Regions from separate parts of the Butyrivibrio sp. ob235 genome, predicted to be linked through region 1. Evidence: riboswitches for the same ligand, from Rfam matches in the RefSeq annotation. Region 1 holds a riboswitch; the other holds the start of a gene.

What was found. Region 1 has a riboswitch for FMN ahead of BMW61_RS07545 (ECF transporter S component). Riboswitches for the same ligand answer to the same signal wherever they lie in the genome.
Region 2: linked by a shared signal. The riboswitch ahead of BMW61_RS19710 (ECF transporter S component) and the one ahead of BMW61_RS07545 (ECF transporter S component) in region 1 are both predicted to bind FMN.

Annotation. Positions count from the first base shown of each region.
Region 1 is NZ_FOBE01000007.1:49,979-58,856, reverse strand. It holds gene BMW61_RS07570 (C-GCAxxG-C-C family protein) at 1-147, shown strand, start outside; gene BMW61_RS07565 (carbohydrate kinase family protein) at 200-1,093, shown strand; gene BMW61_RS07560 (flavodoxin) at 1,094-1,573, opposite strand; gene BMW61_RS07555 (AraC family transcriptional regulator) at 1,677-2,555, opposite strand; gene BMW61_RS07550 (SpoIIE family protein phosphatase) at 3,026-4,834, shown strand; FMN riboswitch at 4,898-5,016, shown strand; gene BMW61_RS07545 (ECF transporter S component) at 5,203-5,847, shown strand; gene BMW61_RS07540 (creatininase family protein) at 5,847-6,656, shown strand; gene BMW61_RS07535 (DUF6465 family protein) at 6,748-7,002, shown strand; gene BMW61_RS07530 (ParA family protein) at 7,018-7,785, shown strand; gene BMW61_RS07525 (GH39 family glycosyl hydrolase) at 7,921-8,878, shown strand, end outside.
Region 2 is NZ_FOBE01000042.1:18,955-27,832, reverse strand. It holds gene BMW61_RS19730 (DUF6715 family protein) at 1-386, opposite strand, end outside; gene BMW61_RS19725 (ribonuclease Z) at 414-1,343, opposite strand; gene tsaB (tRNA (adenosine(37)-N6)-threonylcarbamoyltransferase complex dimerization subunit type 1 TsaB) at 1,336-2,571, opposite strand; gene tsaE (tRNA (adenosine(37)-N6)-threonylcarbamoyltransferase complex ATPase subunit type 1 TsaE) at 2,584-3,024, opposite strand; FMN riboswitch at 3,120-3,249, shown strand; gene BMW61_RS19710 (ECF transporter S component) at 3,326-4,093, shown strand; gene BMW61_RS19705 (HD-GYP domain-containing protein) at 4,231-5,307, shown strand; gene BMW61_RS19700 (UDP-N-acetylglucosamine 1-carboxyvinyltransferase) at 5,362-6,654, opposite strand; gene BMW61_RS19695 (M23 family metallopeptidase) at 6,766-8,343, opposite strand; gene BMW61_RS19690 (hypothetical protein) at 8,347-8,878, opposite strand, start outside.

The DNA of each region.
Region 1 (8,878 bases):
AAGCAGATTCAGGAAGAGTTTGGGAAAAGATGCGGCGCATTAAAATGTAAAGATTTAAAAGCCGTAACAAACGGAAAGCCCTTATGCCCCTGTGAGGACTGTGTCAGAAACGCAGTTATGATCTACGGAGAAGTCATGGGGTTATAACCATCATGTAGTGGAAGGCCTGAAACAAATAATTACTATAAAAGAGGATGCTATGAAAAAAGAAGTAACCGTCATAGGCGCGGCAATAATGGATATCCATGCAGGTCCTGTTCCGGGGGATCTGTTTTCCAAAGGCTCTGTTCCTGCGGACAGGATGTGCATATCCTTTGGGGGAGATGCGCTGAACGAAGCAGTGGTTTTGTCCGAACTTGGTGTGAAAACCGAGATCATATCAGTTATCGGCAAAGATGAAACCGGTCAGAGCGTTTTGAAAAATCTTCGAGAAAACAACGTTTCGACAGAGAAAATCACGATTGAGGATGGTCTTACAACAGGTATGAATATCGTCCTCAACGATGATGAAGGTGAGCGCTATTTTATCACCAATCCTTACAGCAGTTTGCGGAAGCTGTCACTAGAGCACATCCTTCCGCATATAGACGATGCTGCGGACATTGTCTGCTTTGCGAGTATGTTCGTATCACCGATGCTTGATATAGAAAAAATGGGTGAGCTTTTCAGAAAGATAAAAGAGAAACCGGAGCGCATACTTATCGTCGATATGACGACAGCCAAAAAAGGTGAGACAATAAAAGACATCGCACCGCTTTTTGAATTCATAGATTACATTATTCCAAATGAACATGAAGCAGCTCTCTTAACAGGCGGAAAGACACCTGAAGAGAGCCTTGAAATATTCGCCAAAAACGGAGCGAAAAACGTTATTATCAAATGCGGCAAAAGAGGTTGTATTTACTACTCGGATGGCCAGAAGGGCGAGGTAAGCACCCGCAAGGTTAAGGTGGTTGATACCACCGGTGCGGGAGACAGCTTCGTTGCCGGTTTTACCTATGGACTCATGAACAATATGAGCATAGATGATGCCTGCAAAAAAGGTAATGAAGTTGCGGCGAAGATTATTGGAAAAACAGGAACACAGGCATAATCATGCCATAATCTCGTCTATCCACTTTTTATATTCTTCTTCGGGTGTATCCGGAGTGAATCGTTTTCCGTTTATAACCATTGCACCTTTAGCCATTTTTTGAAGGTTCTTTACCGTGTCCCCAAGATTACTGCCGCCTGAGGTGCAGAAAGGTACAATAATGATTCCCGAAAAATCATAGCTCTCAAGGAAGGTGTCTATGATGGAGGGCTCACGGTACCACCATATCGGGAATCCCAGGAAAACATGATTGTAACCTGATATATTTCCGATTTTGATGCTTATGGCAGGCCTGCAGGTGGCATCATTCATTTCGACAGAACTGCGGCTTTTGCTGTTCTGCCAGTCAAGATCTTCAGAGGTATAAGGTGTCACAGGTACAATTTCAAAAAGGTCTGCATTCGCTACTTTTGCAATTTTTTCGGCAACTTTCCCGGTTACACCGCTGGCACTGAAATATGCTACCAATGTTTTACTCATAGTATGCCCTCCTTAGATTGTTTAGAAATCTTCCAATTACAATTTTCTCACATCACAAATATTATTTCATCATAAAGTAAAAAAGTTCATTCAACTTTAAGAATTAGTCGTCTTTAGTTCCCATGGTTGACACAAACAGCTCATCGGTGCTGTTTTCAAGGTCCTGTCTTATGATTTTCCTGTACTCCCTTGGAGACATATGAAGTTTCTCCGTAAATACTCTGTTGAAGGTTCGCTGGCTCTCGAAGCCGGCGTTTTCATATACTTCGGTTATCGTCTGGTCGGTGTAGCGAAGCAGACTCTGCGCATAGATGAATCTGGTTTCGTTTAGATATCTGTTGAAGTTGGTGTGGAAGGTTCCGGAAAAAACTCTCGACAGGGCAAACGGGCTGACATAGAGATCCTTCGCCATGCTTGTAAGGGATATCTCTTTTGTGAAATTGCTGGCTATATAAGAAACGGTTCTGTAGATAAGGTCGCCGTTTCCCTTTTCATCGCGCTCTGTAAGCTTTAAAACTGGAAGAGACCTAAGCAGAATAATACTGATGTAGGACTGGTAAAGCACCTTGCTTGAAGCATCTATGTCACGCCCTTTTTCCTTGTTTTTTGCGATTTCTTCGTACAAAGCATTGAAGGCAAACTGAATCTCTTTGTGTATATTACTGCTTTTGATCACCGGGCAGACCGGGACCTTTTTCAGCAGAGTGTCCGAGATTGATCCCGCGTAGGAAGGCGATGCAATAAGGTACAGTCCGGTGCCTTTTTCCGTATCAAATACCTGGGTGTGCTGGATCTGACCGGGGAAAATTACAGCCATATCGCCCTTTTCCATGTGGTAGAGCTCCTGGCCCACGCCGATCTCCATAGTGCCCTTTGAAATGTAGATGAATTCTATGAATCCGTGGAGGTGCGGCGGAGTGTGAATATTGGCTCTTTTATATATCTCTATATCATCCTCAAATGACTCGAATAATGGCTTCATTGCGCTCCTTCTCTGAAAAACACCGTTTCTTTTAGTATAACCTGTCTGATAACAAATGCAAGATTTGGCTACTTTTATTCATGTTATGACGCGATTAATATTTTTCTCCGAGGTATTATAATCACGTAATATGAAATTGACCGATACGGAAGGCATAGTAATAATGCCGGAAAGGAATTATGATTATGAAGAGAATCGTTGATTTTTATAAAAAAGCATGGAAAGAGTATGTTGAATATTTTGGCAAGTACAACATGTACGTTTACAGATAACACCAAGTAAAACCTTTTCAATATTATAAAAGAAGGCTGTGCATTAAATTATTGCACAGCCTTCTTTGTTGCCATTTGCAGTACGAAATTAAGTATAAAGTTTTTCTAAACTTAGTAGACTATACGAATCAGCATTTATACAATATAAATGTAGGGTTCATGTGGTTTTTCATATGATGAAAAGGACAAATGGTGGATATGGAAAATACTCAGAAGCTTAACGAAATGAAGAAAAAAAGTCTGGTAAAAATGTTCATAATTGTTTTTGCCTTATTTGCACTGGGAACGATCCTGGTAAACGGGACTATGACATATATTGCGCAGACAGAATCCTATCACAGTGAGTGTGTCTCGGATTTGCGTAGGATAACGACACATCTGGTAAATCAGATACAAAGTGAAGGCGATGAGTTCATATATCTGAAAGCCTGGTTTCAGGAACATCCTGATCTGGTGCAGGTTCCGGTGGATTTCAAAAGTGATCTTCCGGTCAGTAAGAGTGCTTTTGATGATTATATTCTTGAAAATTATCCGGGAAAAGATTACGGGACAACGCTTTTCTTTAATGACCTTGATCTTGAAGGACAGCGATTATATGTCAACTACGCCTTTGAACGATGGTTTACTCTTTTTTTTGAGGCGACGGACAGTTTTGATCTGATGTATACATATTTCATCTATCCTGAGAGTGAAAATGATCTGAAGATGAACTATATGTTTGATCCTACGATGGAAACGAAAACAGCGCCCGATGGACGTGAAATTCTAAAGCTTGGGGAAGTTGTTTACGAGGATCCGGAGATACATCAAACCATGTGGGATACCTGGTTTACAGGAAGAGCTCAGAACGGCTTTGATATCATGAATAACGAATTTGGCCAACAGTATAATTATTGTGCTCCGGTGGTTATAAATGGTGAAAAGGTCGGACTTCTATGCTCTGAAATAAGTGTGGCGGTTGTTAATTCCGAGATCATGAAAAATGTGATCATCCAGGGACTGGTTTCAGCGGTTGTGCTTATCATATTTACAGCTATTCTTTACCTGCTCCTTAGTAAAAATGTTTTGCATCGTATCATCGGCATTGAGCGCGAGGTAAGAGAGTACTCCGAAAAGAAAGATCCGGAGATAGCAAAGGATATTCTGTCTCATGTGAAAATCATGGATGAGATTGGTATGCTTGCAAAGAGCTTTGGAGAGATGATTACGGAACTTGAAGATTACATGGTTAATCTTCAGAAGGTCACCGCGGAAAAAGAGAGAATTGATGCGGATTTGAGCATTGCAAGTCAGATCCAGGCGGACATGCTTCCCAAGATTTTTCCTCCGTTCCCCGACAGAAAAGAGCTTGATATTTATGCGACCATGACACCTGCGAAAGAGGTAGGCGGTGATTTCTACGACTTTTTCCTGGTGGATGAAAATCATATCGCGCTCGTAATTGCAGATGTTTCCGGAAAAGGTGTCCCGGCATCACTTTTCATGGTTATTGCAAAGACACTTATAAAGAACCGCCTCCAGATGGGAGAAGAGCCGGGCGAGGCACTATATAATGTTAATAATCAGCTGTGCGAGGGAAACGACGCTGAGCTCTTCGTAACAGTATGGGCAGTGGTTATTGATCTTACTACAGGTGATGCGCTCGAGGCCAACGCAGGTCATGAGTATCCGGCGTTTAGGAGAGGCAATGGTTCCTACGAACTCATAAAGACAAAACATTCACCGGCTGTTGCCACTATGGAAGGACTTAAATTCCGTCAGAGCGAGTTCCATCTCGATCCCGGAGACAGGCTGTTTGTCTACACGGACGGAGTTACGGAAGCAACGGATGCCAATCTGGAACTGTTCGGAGAGCAGAGGCTTATTGATGCGCTGAACCGAAATCCGGATGCGTCACCGACAGAGCTTTTGCCGGCGGTTAAAAAGGAGATTGATGAATTTGTAGGAGAAGCACCGCAGTTTGACGACATTACGATGCTGAGCTTCATCTATAGAGGAAAAGCCTGAAAAGCGCTGTTTTTCCTATTGACGATACATAGGTGTTTTGATAAGGTATAAAAAGAAAATCGAATAATTCTTCGGGGCAGGGTGTAATTCCCGACCGGCGGTGACAGTCCGCGACTCGCGAAAGCGACTGATTTGGTGAAATTCCAAAACCGACAGTAAAGTCTGGATGGTAGAAGTAATGCATTATAATAGCTGTTATTTTGCTGTTTTATTGTGCGCGTATTAAGGCGAAGCCCCCATGCAGGTTTCGCCTTTTTTGTTTCACGATTTTTCTTCGTGATTCAGGCGCATAAAAATGCGGATATGGCTGTTATTCCTCGGGAATCCTTCGGTTCAAAAATCTAAAGAACACGGGGAGGAACAATCAAATGTTCAAAAACAAATTCACAACAAAGCAAATCGTATTAACAGGAATGCTCGCAGCACTTGCAGGCGTACTCATGTCACTGGAGATCTCGGTGCCGATGATGCCGCCGTTCTATAAGTTTGACTTTAGCGACGTGCCTGCAATCATCGCTCTTTTCCTTATGGGACCGGCGGAAGGCGCACTGGTTGAGATCATCAAGCTTGTAGTAAAGCTTCTTCTCACGGGAACTAACTCAATGTATGTCGGAGAGCTTGTAAACCTTATGGCCATCATTCTTTTCATAATTCCCACCTGGATTGTTTATAAGAAGATGGGACAGACAAGAAAGGCCGCTATGGTAGCACTTATAGTCAGTGTTGTTATAAGAACCGGTGCAGCATGCTTCTTAAATGCCTGCATTTCACTTCCTTTATATGCAAAAGCGATGGGAGTATCTCTTGATGATGTCGTAAAAATGGTCGGTGGAGTAAATGCAAGAATCCAGAACCTTCAGACATTTATCATCTATGCGACAATACCTTTCAATGTAGTAAAACTGGCAATCAACAGTTTCATAGGCTACGCAGTATATGACAGACTTCTCGCAGCTGTTCCTTCAGCAAGGGGACTCAGATCAGATAATGAACAGGTGCAGGAGGCAGCTTGATGATACAGGAATACCAAAATCTTTCAAGGCTGCAGATGGAGCAGGTGGATAAAGAAAAGACTCTCGTAGTGGTACCGCTCGGCGCACTGGAACAGCATGGAAACCAGGCGCCTCTTGGCACCGATACGATCATTGCGGATGAGATGAAAAAGAGAATAATGGGGAAGCTCTCTTTGGATAAAAGCGATGAAGTCCTTTCGGGATCGGTTCTTTTCTTTCCGACAATTCCTGTGGGATACAGTGTTGAACACCTTTCTTTTTGCGGTTCGATATCTTTCAAACCGCAGACTTACTACAGTGTTTTGTATGACATAGCAGAGTGCCTGGCAAGGCATGGCTTTAAGCATATAGCTCTTCTCATCTGCCACGGAGGGAACCGCGCAACAGCAGAGATAGTCAGTCGTCAGATAAGGCGTGATCTTGGGATATATGTCTACTTGATTTCATCGGGCTCTTTCTCGGATCCGGAAGTAAAGAAGACAATAACTCCGGGAAATGAAGCCGATTTTCACGGGGGAGAAATGGAAACCGCCATGGTGATGGCAAGGGATGAGAACCTTGTGGACCTTAAGACTTCAAGCACGGGGCATTATTCAATCTCGGAAAAAGGTGCAAAGCTTGCATTTTTCGGAAGCACATCTCTTCCCTGGATGGGGGAGGACTTCACCACCGATGAAGGAAAGCCTATCGGTATAGGCGGAGATCCCAGCGGTGCGACAGCCCAAAAAGGTGAGATCATTCTTGATGTTAGTGCGAGGGATGCCGCAAACGGAATAAAGGAAATAATGAAATTTATGGTGACCTGCTGAAAAAACAACCTCTTCTAAGTGGTCAGAGGGCAAAGGATTTGATAAAATAATCTTTGTAGTTTCTAATGACTTGCAAAGGGGGATATGAAAAATGGCCAGACAAAGCAGTGTTAAGAGAGCACTTGAAGCAACCGGAAGTTTTGCCACTGCTCAGAAAAACATCGTCGTTCAGTATCAAAACAGTGACCGCACTACCGATGACATTTTAAAGAAAATCAAAGAGGATGCGCTTTCTCATGGAGTATCGGAAGCGGATTTTCAGAAAATCGATGTCTATATAAAGCCTGAGGAGCACAAGGTTTTCTATGTTGTTAACGGTAATGTAAACGGCTGCGTTGATTTCTGAGGGAGGGGATGAAAAATGTCTACTATATTCGTGGTTGCCAACCAGAAGGGCGGCATCGGTAAAAGTACTACTGCAACCAATCTTGCGGGAATTCTTGGAAGAAAAGCAAAGACACTTTTGATAGACGCTGATCCTCAGTGCAACAGCACAAGCACCTATGATGCCAAGATTGAGGACGTCGCTACACTTTATGATGTAATAATCGATTCTGATAAATTGCCGATCGCGGAAGCTATCCAGCATACAGAGAACGGTGATATCGTTGCATCTGACCCTCTTCTTGTAAAAGCGGAGAAGATGCTTGACGGTGACCTTGAAGGCTTCTATCGCCTTAAGGATGCACTGGACGAGCTCGATGGATATGAGTACATCGTTATTGATACAGCGCCATCACTTAATATCATCCTTTATAACTGCCTTATTGCAGCTGATAAAGTGATAATCCCTGTTACTGCAGACTCCTATGCGATGCAGGGAATCAGTCAGTTATACGACACGATCATGTCTGTGAAAAAGAGACAGAACAGAAATCTTTCCATCGCCGGACTTCTTCTTGTCAGATATTCGGGGAGATCCAACCTTGAAAAGGAAACCCGTGACAATATAGAAAAGACAGCGAAGAAGATGGATACGAAGCTCTTTAAAACTGTTATCCGTGAATGTATAAAGACAAAGGAAGCTCAGGAAGCAAAGAAGCTTTTGATAGACTATGCTCCGAAGTGCAACACCTGCCTTGACTACATCGACTTTACCGCGGAGCTTCTGAAAAAATCACGGAAATAATCGCAATAATTGGCATGATAAAAACAATATTGTTTTAGAGTGCGGGAGCCTTATGTGCTACATTAAAAATGCAGCATATAAGGCTTTTTATCTTATAGAAAATTTTATTTTATAGGGAACAGGGAGAATCAGGGTATGAGCAGAGAAAAAATAATCGTAAAAAAAGATAACAGGATGGAATTCAATAATAACGTGGATTACTGCGTCGGCACGGGAAGGCTCGGACTGGCACTGACAGAGGAGTATTTGAAAGAGCTCGAATTTGTACAGAACATGATCGGCTTTTCCTACATAAGAGGGCACGGTCTTTTCTCTGATGATGTGGCTATCTACAACGAGTACGAAGAGGACGGCGAGACAAAAGTAGAGTACAACTATACTTATATAGACAGGATTTTTGACAGCTTTTTGCGACTTGGCATCAGGCCTTATCTTGAGCTTGGATTCATGCCCGGCCAGCTTGCCAGCGGAACCCAGACGATCTTTTACTGGAAGGGGAATACCACTCCACCCAAGGATTACAAAAAGTGGACAGATATGGTTATTGCTCTTCTGTCACACCTCAAAAAGCGCTACGGAGAAGAAACTGTGACATGGCCTATTGAGGTGTGGAATGAGCCCAATCTGCCGGGCTTTTGGTACAAGGCTGACATGCAGGAATATTTCAAATTGTTCAAGGAGACTTTTCTTGCAATTAAGAACTATGACTCAAGATATAAGGTCGGAGGGCCTGCCATCTGCGGCGTAAGGGATGCGGAGTGGATAGAGGCTTTCCTTGAGTTTTGCAAAAAGGAGTGCATAAAACCCGACAGGATTACCAGGCATCATTACACTGTGGAATTCCCGGAGCGCATCGGACATTATGATTATTCCAAACTGGAGGATCCAAAGATGCGTTTTGAGAATCTTCAGTCCACCAGGGATATTGTGGATTCTTATGATGAATTCAGAGGGCTCCCCATACATCTGTCGGAATTTAGCACCTCGTATACTCCAAGGGGTGTAATCCATGACACTAATTTAAATGCCGCATATCTCGCAGGTCAGCTGGCGGGACTTGGGGATGTGAATGAAGCATATTCCTACTGGACCT
Region 2 (8,878 bases), on a different contig from region 1:
ATAGAACAATCATCCTTCTTTTTCTGTTCTACTTCGCTCTTTAGCCCCGAAGGCCAGCTCTGCTGAGCCTGCAAAAATTCAGAGTCAAAGATTCCCGAAAGAACCGAGGCCATTTTCTCAAACTCCTCATCCGTATAGCTCTCTTTGTACAGAACCTTCATGGTGTGTGCATAGAGATCCACTACTGTCGGCGGAGTCTTCGGGTAGCTCTTGGATAAATCTATAGTAGTGATCTTTTGAACCTCGGTGAGTTCCAGTTCTTCAGTCGTGGTATTAGTTCCTTTTCTGTTTCTGGTCAATATCACAAAAACAGATACCACTATGAGAGCAGCAAGAACCATTATAACAATTGCTTTAATAATGCCGTTTTTAGTAGACTCGTCCATAGTGCCTCCTCATAAAAAAGCAAAAATCTATTCGTTGTCTTCTTCAAACCGTAGCGTAGTAGTTCTGCCATCCTTTGCCGCAACCGTTTTTGAAAAAATCTCCTTCGCCTTCGGAAGGTATTCCTTGGGGTTAACCAGTGATGGGCTGTAATGTGTAAGCCACATTTCCTTAACCTGCGCTTTTTTTGCAAGTTCAGCCGCTTCGTACATGGTCATATGCCTGTTTTCCTTGGCCTTTTGCAGCTTATCGGGCTCTCCGTACATGCCCTCGCATATGAAAAGATCGGAATTCATCGCTTTTTCCACTATGCCCGGTGTAGGTCTTGAATCCGTAACATAGGTCAGATGTATTCCTTTTCTCGCTTCTCCGAGCACCATATCAGGCGTAAAGGTCCGGCCATCCTCGGCCTGAATAATCTCACCCTTCTGGAGCGGATTCCAATATTTCTGCGGAATATCATTAGCCCTGGCAGCTTCGACATTAAATCGTCCGATCCGTTCAAGCTCCATGGAATATCCGTAGCAGGTGATATTGTGATTAACTTTAAAGGCTTTAATCTTAAATTCCGGCATCCCCGGAAGTGTCAGTTCATCATTTATATCGGTAATCTCGTGATATTCTATAGGAAAAGGGAGTTCCGGAGCGATTGTTCTTAAAGCCTTAACCACTCGCTCAAGTCCTTTGGGCCCTACCATGAGAAGGGGCTCTGTTCTCTCTGCATTTCCCATGGTCAGAAGCATCCCGGGAAGTCCCGATATGTGATCCGCATGATAATGAGTAAAGCAGATCATATCAATCGGCTTTGGGCTCCAGCCGCTTTTTTTCAAAGCTATCTGCGTGCCCTCGCCGCAATCTATCAATATACATTTTCCGTTATATCGCACCATAAGTGCAGTAAGGTATCTGTTGGGCAGCGGCATCATTCCGCCTGTTCCAAGTAGACATACATCAATCATTCGTATTATTTCTCTTCCAATAAATTATTGCATCATCCTTAGGGCTCTCGTAAAAGCCGGGCCTTGTTCCTTCATTAACAAATCCCAGTTTTTCATAGAGTCCTCTCGCCGCCTTGTTTTCGCCGCGTACTTCCAATGTAAAGCTCTCGCAGCCAATCGCTTTTCCGCGAAGGAGGAGCTTGGACAGCATTTCAAAAGCTATTCCCTTTCCTCTGCTGCTCTCGGAAACCGATACATTGGTTACTTCACCCTCGCCGGAAATGTTGCGAACTCCGCAAAGGCCAGCCACCTCTCCTGATACTTCAGCGACAAGGTAAACCGTATCATCGCGGGTAGCAGCTTCAAGAAGTTGTTTTTCGGTCCAGGCCTCCGCACCAAGGCAAGCCTTTTCGATTTCAGCAGCAGCTGTAATATCCTCAGCTTTTAGATCTCTTATATATATAGGGCTGGCTATCCCGGATTTTCTGCCGTTTTTTCCGGAATCGGCCTTGGTCTCTTTTTTTCCTGCTGCTTTCTCCGCAGCCTCACGCTCCGCCTGTGATGCTCTTAAATACTCGGGTGAAAAACTGTCGGCATCCACCGTCTTCCCTTCTCTTAAGTATATTGTAGCAAGCGCAGCCAAAGCGGACGCCCTCTGCCTGTTCATATGGGCAGGTGCAAGAATGTAATTTACCTTGAGCAGCTCCTCAAGTTTATCTCTGTATACCGGGATTCCGTCGCCGAGAAGTATAACTGTTTTTCCTATATTATTGAGCTCCTCGGCAATATCATTTACCGACATTGCTGACTGAGCCTTTATCGTCTTCATAGAGAAAAAGATTTCCCGATGTTTCTCGTTTTCTTTTTCCGGAACAAATGTATAAACTCCGGTATATACCTGGTTACGCCTTGCATCCATCATGGGGCAGATCACATATTCACTGCCATAAAACTGATACGCCATCGCATCCAGCGTAGGTACTGCAACCATTGGCTTATTCATCGCTAGGCACAGGCCTTTTGCGGTAGCACATCCGATTCGAAGTCCCGTAAAAGATCCTGGTCCTGCCGAAACCGCAACTGCATCTATCGTTTTAAGATCCAGTGATATTCTGTTTTTTATCTGTTCCATCATCGGGAGTAAAAGTTCGGAATGCGTGATTTTGTGCTGAATAGAAAACTCAGACAGCAGTCTGTCGTCCTCTGTAACGGCAACCGTGCACACAAGTCCCGATGTATCCAGTGCCAATATTTTCATCTCTTATCTGTTATCTATCGTATCCAGCGTTATGCGGCGATAGTCCGTTCCTTTCTTAAGGTCTTTCTCTATGCGGATTTCCATATATTTTTCCGGAAGTATTTCTTCTATAAGATTGGCCCATTCGATAAAGCATAGTCCCTGTCCGTAAAAGTAGTCCTCGTAGCCTATTTCATCCATCTCACTGACGTCACCGATTCTGTATACATCAAAATGGTAAAAGGGAATTCTTCCCTCGTCATACACCTGAAGGATTGTGAAAGTAGGACTGTTAACCGGTCCCTCTATTCCTAAACCGGCCGCAACTCCCTGTGTTAATACGGTTTTACCCACGCCAAGATCCCCGATCAGGGTATAAACTGATCCGGGTTCAGCGGTCTCTCCTATACGCTTTCCGAATGCGAAGGTCTCCTCCGCGGAATATGTTTCTAAAATTGTACTCATATAATCAGAATATTCCAGCGTCACAAAAAAAGCAAGTCACAGCAAAAAAAGGTATTGACGACAGTTTTAGCTGTTATATAATGATTCTTGATAAAAATAATCTTCGGGGCAGGGTGTAATTCCCTACCGGCGGTGACTGATTTTCAGAAGTCCGCGAACCGCTACGGCGGCCGATTTGGTGAAATTCCAAAACCGACAGTATAGTCTGGATGATAGAAGATGGCGTTTTTTATTTTCAAAACATCAAATCGCACATTATCTAGTCATTATCCTCCCCGATAAAATCAGGAGGAAAAACACCATGAACAACAACTTATTTACTTCCGTAATGGAAAACACGATGATTGTAACAGTCTTTATACTGCTGATTGTGGCTATGTTTGTCGCTGCCAGAATTGCAGAGACCTACGTTGCAAAGAAAAACGGGGACGTAAATCCGGGGATGACCACAAGAAAAATGGTTATAATCGGCATATTCTCAGCAATATCTGCTGTTCTTATGCTTTTTGAGATTCCGATGCCATTCGCACCGAGCTTTTACAAGCTTGATCTTTCAGATTTACCCGCAGTAATCGGCGGATTTGCATTTGGTCCCATGACCGGAGTTATGATTGAGTTTATTAAGATCCTTCTTAATCTTATTCTTAACGGAACTCAGACAGCTTTCATCGGAGAGCTTGCAAACTTTATCGTTGGTTGCAGCTATGTACTTCCCGCTTCCATCATTTATATTTTCAAGAAGAACCGTCAGATTGCCATGATCTCCTGCCTTACAGCAACCATGATCATCACTCTCGTCGGAAGCTCACTCAACGCATTCTATCTGCTTCCTGCTTTTGCAAAGCTTTACGGAATGCCATTGGATGCTCTTATCGGAATGGGGACAGCAATCAATCCCGCAATAAACAATATGTTTACCTTCATCCTTTTTGCTGTAGCTCCCATCAATCTCTTAAAGGGTTCCGTAATCAGTGGGATCACTCTTCTTGTATACAAGAAGCTCAGCCCTGTGATCAAAAACGCTTCTCTTACAGCATCCGAAAAGCGTGCTGCTGAATCGGAAATCTAAATAGAATATATTTTTATATATTGTTTATCATTTTTTTATAGCATGAAAATAGCGCCTTTATTGACTTTTAGCCGAGTGAACCATAAGATTAATTTGTATCTTTGTTCACTAAAAAATGTCAATGAGGCGCTTTCTTGATGAAACGGTTGATTACTAAAAAACTAGTTCCCGGCATGGTTTTGTCGGACAACGTATACGCACATGATAACAACCAGCTTGTATTGCCCAAGGGAACTGTTTTGGATAATCAGGCTATAACAAAGCTGTCCTTCTATTCTATTTTGAACGTTCTGGTGGAGGATCCTCCGGAAAACCTTATGCCGGCTAATGACCACAAGGAATCCTATGCCTCGAGGCTTCGTCAGACTGCAGAATTCAAGGAGTTCAAGAGAGATTTTGAGAACTGTGCGTCCAAATTTAAAGCCGGTATTGAAGTCCTCATAAACGATAAAGAGCACTTTGATGTGGACTCCATGATATCGCCCATATATGATCTCGTCCACAAGGGAAACAGTTCCTCTAATCTTTTTGATATGCTGCATAGCCTGCGATCTTATGATGATGCCACTTATGTTCACTGCATTAGTGTTGCTATGATATGCAATATCCTGGGGCAATGGCTTAAGATGAGCGATGACGATATTCTGATTCTCACTGAAGCAGGACTACTTCATGATATTGGTAAGCTCCTTATTCCCAACGAAATCATTACCAAGCCCGCAGATCTTACTACAGCTGAGTATACCGTAGTGCAAACGCATCCGGCCCAGGGTTATGTTATTTTAACTGACCTCAATCTTAGCGACCATGTAAAAAATGCAGCCCTCATGCACCACGAGCGCTGCGACGGAACCGGTTATCCCGCTCATCTCAAGGGTCCTCAGATTGATTTCTTTGCAAAATGTGTATCAATAGCTGATGTATATGATGCGATGACATCGGCCAGAGTTTACAGAGATCCTCTGTGTCCTTTCATCGCAATCGAAATGTTTGAATCTGAAGGTCTGCAGAAATATGATACAAATGCCATTATGACCTTCCTGCAGAATATAGTTAACACCTATCTTCTTAACAGGGTACGTTTAAATGACGGCCGTGAAGGCGAGATAATCTTTATAAACAGAGATCACCTATCAAGACCGACTATCAAAATTGATGAAGAATATCTTGATCTGACAATGCATCCCGAGCTATACATCGAAGAAATATTATAGTATCGATAAAAAACCACCATATGAACTCTCTCGAAAATTCATATGGTGGTCTTATTATGCAAATTTTAATTTGAACTTCTGAAGTTCTCTTTCAGTATCTACCTTCTGTATCTGAGCACCAAGCTCTCTTAACTTTTCATCAAAGTCTTCATAGCCACGCTCTATATATCTTATATCCTCAACAGTGGTAAATCCATCGGCGGTAAGTCCGGCAATTACAAGAGCTGCACCAGCTCGAAGATCAGGAGCCGCTACTTCTGCGCCCGTATACTGATCAACACCCTCTATGATGGCTGTACTGCCTTCTACCTTGATATTAGCTCCCATTCTGGTGAGCTCATCCACATATTTGAATCTGTTCTCAAAAAGCGACTCCGTAACAAGACTGATACCACTTGCAAGACCGAGCACCACGGTTATCTGTGGCTGCATGTCCGTGGGATATCCCGGATAAGGCAGAGTCTTAACATGAGCATTCTTCATACGCTTTGTTGCTACAACTCTTACAGCATCGTCAGATTCAAGCACCTGACATCCCATCTCAATAAGTTTTGCGCTGATAGACTCCAAGTGCTTGGGGATTACATTTTTAATGGTTATATCGCCTTTAGTTGCAGCCGCTGCCATCATAAATGTTCCCGCCTCTATCTGATCGGGAATAATGGTATATTCTGTGCCATGGAGCTTCTCCACACCTCTGACACGAATAATATCTGTACCTGCACCCTTGATATCGGCTCCCATACTGTTCAGGAAGTTGGCAAGGTCAACGACATGAGGTTCCTTGGCTGCATTCTCGATAATAGTCTTACCTTCAGCCATCGAAGCAGCCATCATAATATTGATGGTAGCTCCAACGCTGGCAATATCGAGATAAACGTGATTGGCAACAAGTCTGTCCGCATGGGCACTTATAAGTCCATGATCAATGGATACATTGGCACCAAGGGCATTGAATCCCTTGATATGCTGGTCGATAGGTCTGAGCCCGATATTGCATCCGCCAGGTATTACGACCTGTGCGTCCTTATACTTTCCCAAAAAGGCTCCGAGCATATAGTAGGATGCTCTGATCTTTTTAATAAACTCGTTTTCAATCTTGTATGTGTTGACGTTAGCAGCATTAATAGTCACTGAATGGCGGCCGGTTCTGTTAACCATGACACCGATGCTCTCCAGTGCCTGAAGCATTATGTTAGTATCCGCTTCGTCAGGCATATTATCAATATATACGGTCTCATCAGTCATAGAAGCGGCTGCCAGAATCGGAAGCGCTGCATTCTTGGCACCGCCGATTTCAACCTCTCCTACAAGTGGTGTACCACCTTTAATTACATATTTTTCCATAATCTTATTCATTCACGCCTTTGTGAATCACCAAGTTGATAAACTTCTCCCCATAATTTATTAACGGCTTATGTTATACCACAAAATAGCAAATTTGTAAAATCAGGTTCGTCAGTTCAAGTAATTAAGCGGGTTCACCTGCGCTCCGTTTATAAGAATTTCAAAGTGGAGATGTGCTCCGGTACTTACACCTGTATTACCACTAAGCGCAATCTTCTGACCCTGAGAAACACTCTGTCCGGGCTTAACAAGAATCTTGGACAAGTGTCCGTATCTGGTCTCTCTACCATCAGAATGGCTTATATAAATAACATATCCATAGCCTCTGCCCCATCCTGCTCTGGTTACAACGCCGGCATTAGAAGCCATTACCGCTGTTCCCACAGGAGTAGCCCAGTCTACACCCTTATGGAAGGTGCTGGCACCCTTGGTCGGAGCATTTCTTCTTCCGAATCCGGATGACTGTCTTCCACCCGAGATAGGTTTAATATATGTAGGAGGCACAATAGTTCCGCGCTCAACAATCTTGGGAACCGCCTCGTAGGTAACCTCTTCCTTCTGAATATCACGTCCCGTCTCGGAATTATTAACATAAGATATCTTTGCTACCACCTTGCGGTGACCTGCCGAAGGCTCCTGAACCACCTCAGTTCTTGTCGTATACCAGGAATCATTATCCCTGTAGATTACATCAGCTTCGTAGTCTTCCTCATAATATTGCTGTGTAGTATATACAACTGAAAGCTCCGGCTCGGGAACGGTTACTATAATCTCATCCCCGGCTCTGATAGTGGAATTCTCACTATCAATTGTCTCATTCATCGCAATAAGATCATCAAGAGACAGTCCAAAATCCTCAGCGATAGTTCCCAGCGTATCGCCGGTCTTTATCTCGTAAATCTGGTTTGTCTCCTGATCCTTTGTTACCTCATCTATAGCTGTGTTAATATCTTTTATCTCTGAGGACGGCAAATAACTCTCAACCACTTCAACCTTATCTCCGAAATCTATGGACATAAGGCCAAGCTGATAATCCTCAAAGCTCTTTTCTTCTATTAAAGGCTTAATCTTTCTGAACACATCGGAAATTGCAAGGTCTATACCTGCCTCCGGGAGTCTTGTCTCCTCTTCCTCTTTTTGTGCCTCCTCAACCGATACTATCTGTGAAGTAAGCACATTCACTTCTCTGGAAGGATCCGTAACAAGATCCACCTTATATTTTCCCTCGGTATCATATTTGCCAAGTGCCTTTGAAAGAAGCGTAAATACATCATCTTTGCTGGCCAGATTGACTGAATACTGATTTATTTTTACTGTATACGAACGCTCAAGAGTGGATAATCTGCTCTTATCAAGAACCTCCACCATTTTGTTTCTTACAGATTTCCTTGAATCCACCTTGCCAAGCAGCACTTCGCTTCCTTTCAGACTAAGCTCTGCGTCCGTCAGGATAAGTTCATCACTACCCGATGAGAGTTGTCTTCTCGCCTCACGAAGGCACTTTTCTGCTGCCTGCTTTGATCCAAGAGTTCCGACCTCAACTCCGTTAAGAAATACTGTGAAAATGTTATCACCTGTATTTTTGATAGGAGAAAAAATAGGTAATATCAAAATAATCCAGACAGCAATCGCAAGAATCTCGCCCTTAAGCATGCCTATACGTATTTTCTTGTGACCTGAAAACTTCATTCTTTAAACCAAACCTACAATTCTTAAGATTAATAATGCAAGATCAGCTATAACAGCCAATAATGTTACAACAACAAGAGGCATAAGCCCTCTATTCTTTGCTCTGTTAGCTCTTTGCATGGAATCAAGCTGTCTTACGAGCACTGTAAACTCACTTCTTATTGATTCCATCTGTTTCTTTAAATCTTCACGTATTTCATCAAGCTGCTTTTTCTGTTCATCTGCCACTGAAGCCTGAACATTCCTGTATATTCTGACGCCAACATCATGCGTTGCCTCATCACTCTTGTCAAATCTGTCAGCAAGACTTTCATTAAGCTCTTTTACGGCACTGCCAAGCTCTTTGGACATTCTATCCGCTTCAATTTTGCCGTTTTTCAAATCATCAAGAACATCTTCTATATTATTCAGTCTGTCTTCAAGTTTTTTAGCATTTTGACGAAGAACGGCTATCTCTTCTTCATACTGCTTATTCTGGCTCTCGATCTGCTCCCTGTGTGCAGCTTCAGCAGCTGTATTGGCTTTAATCATTTCC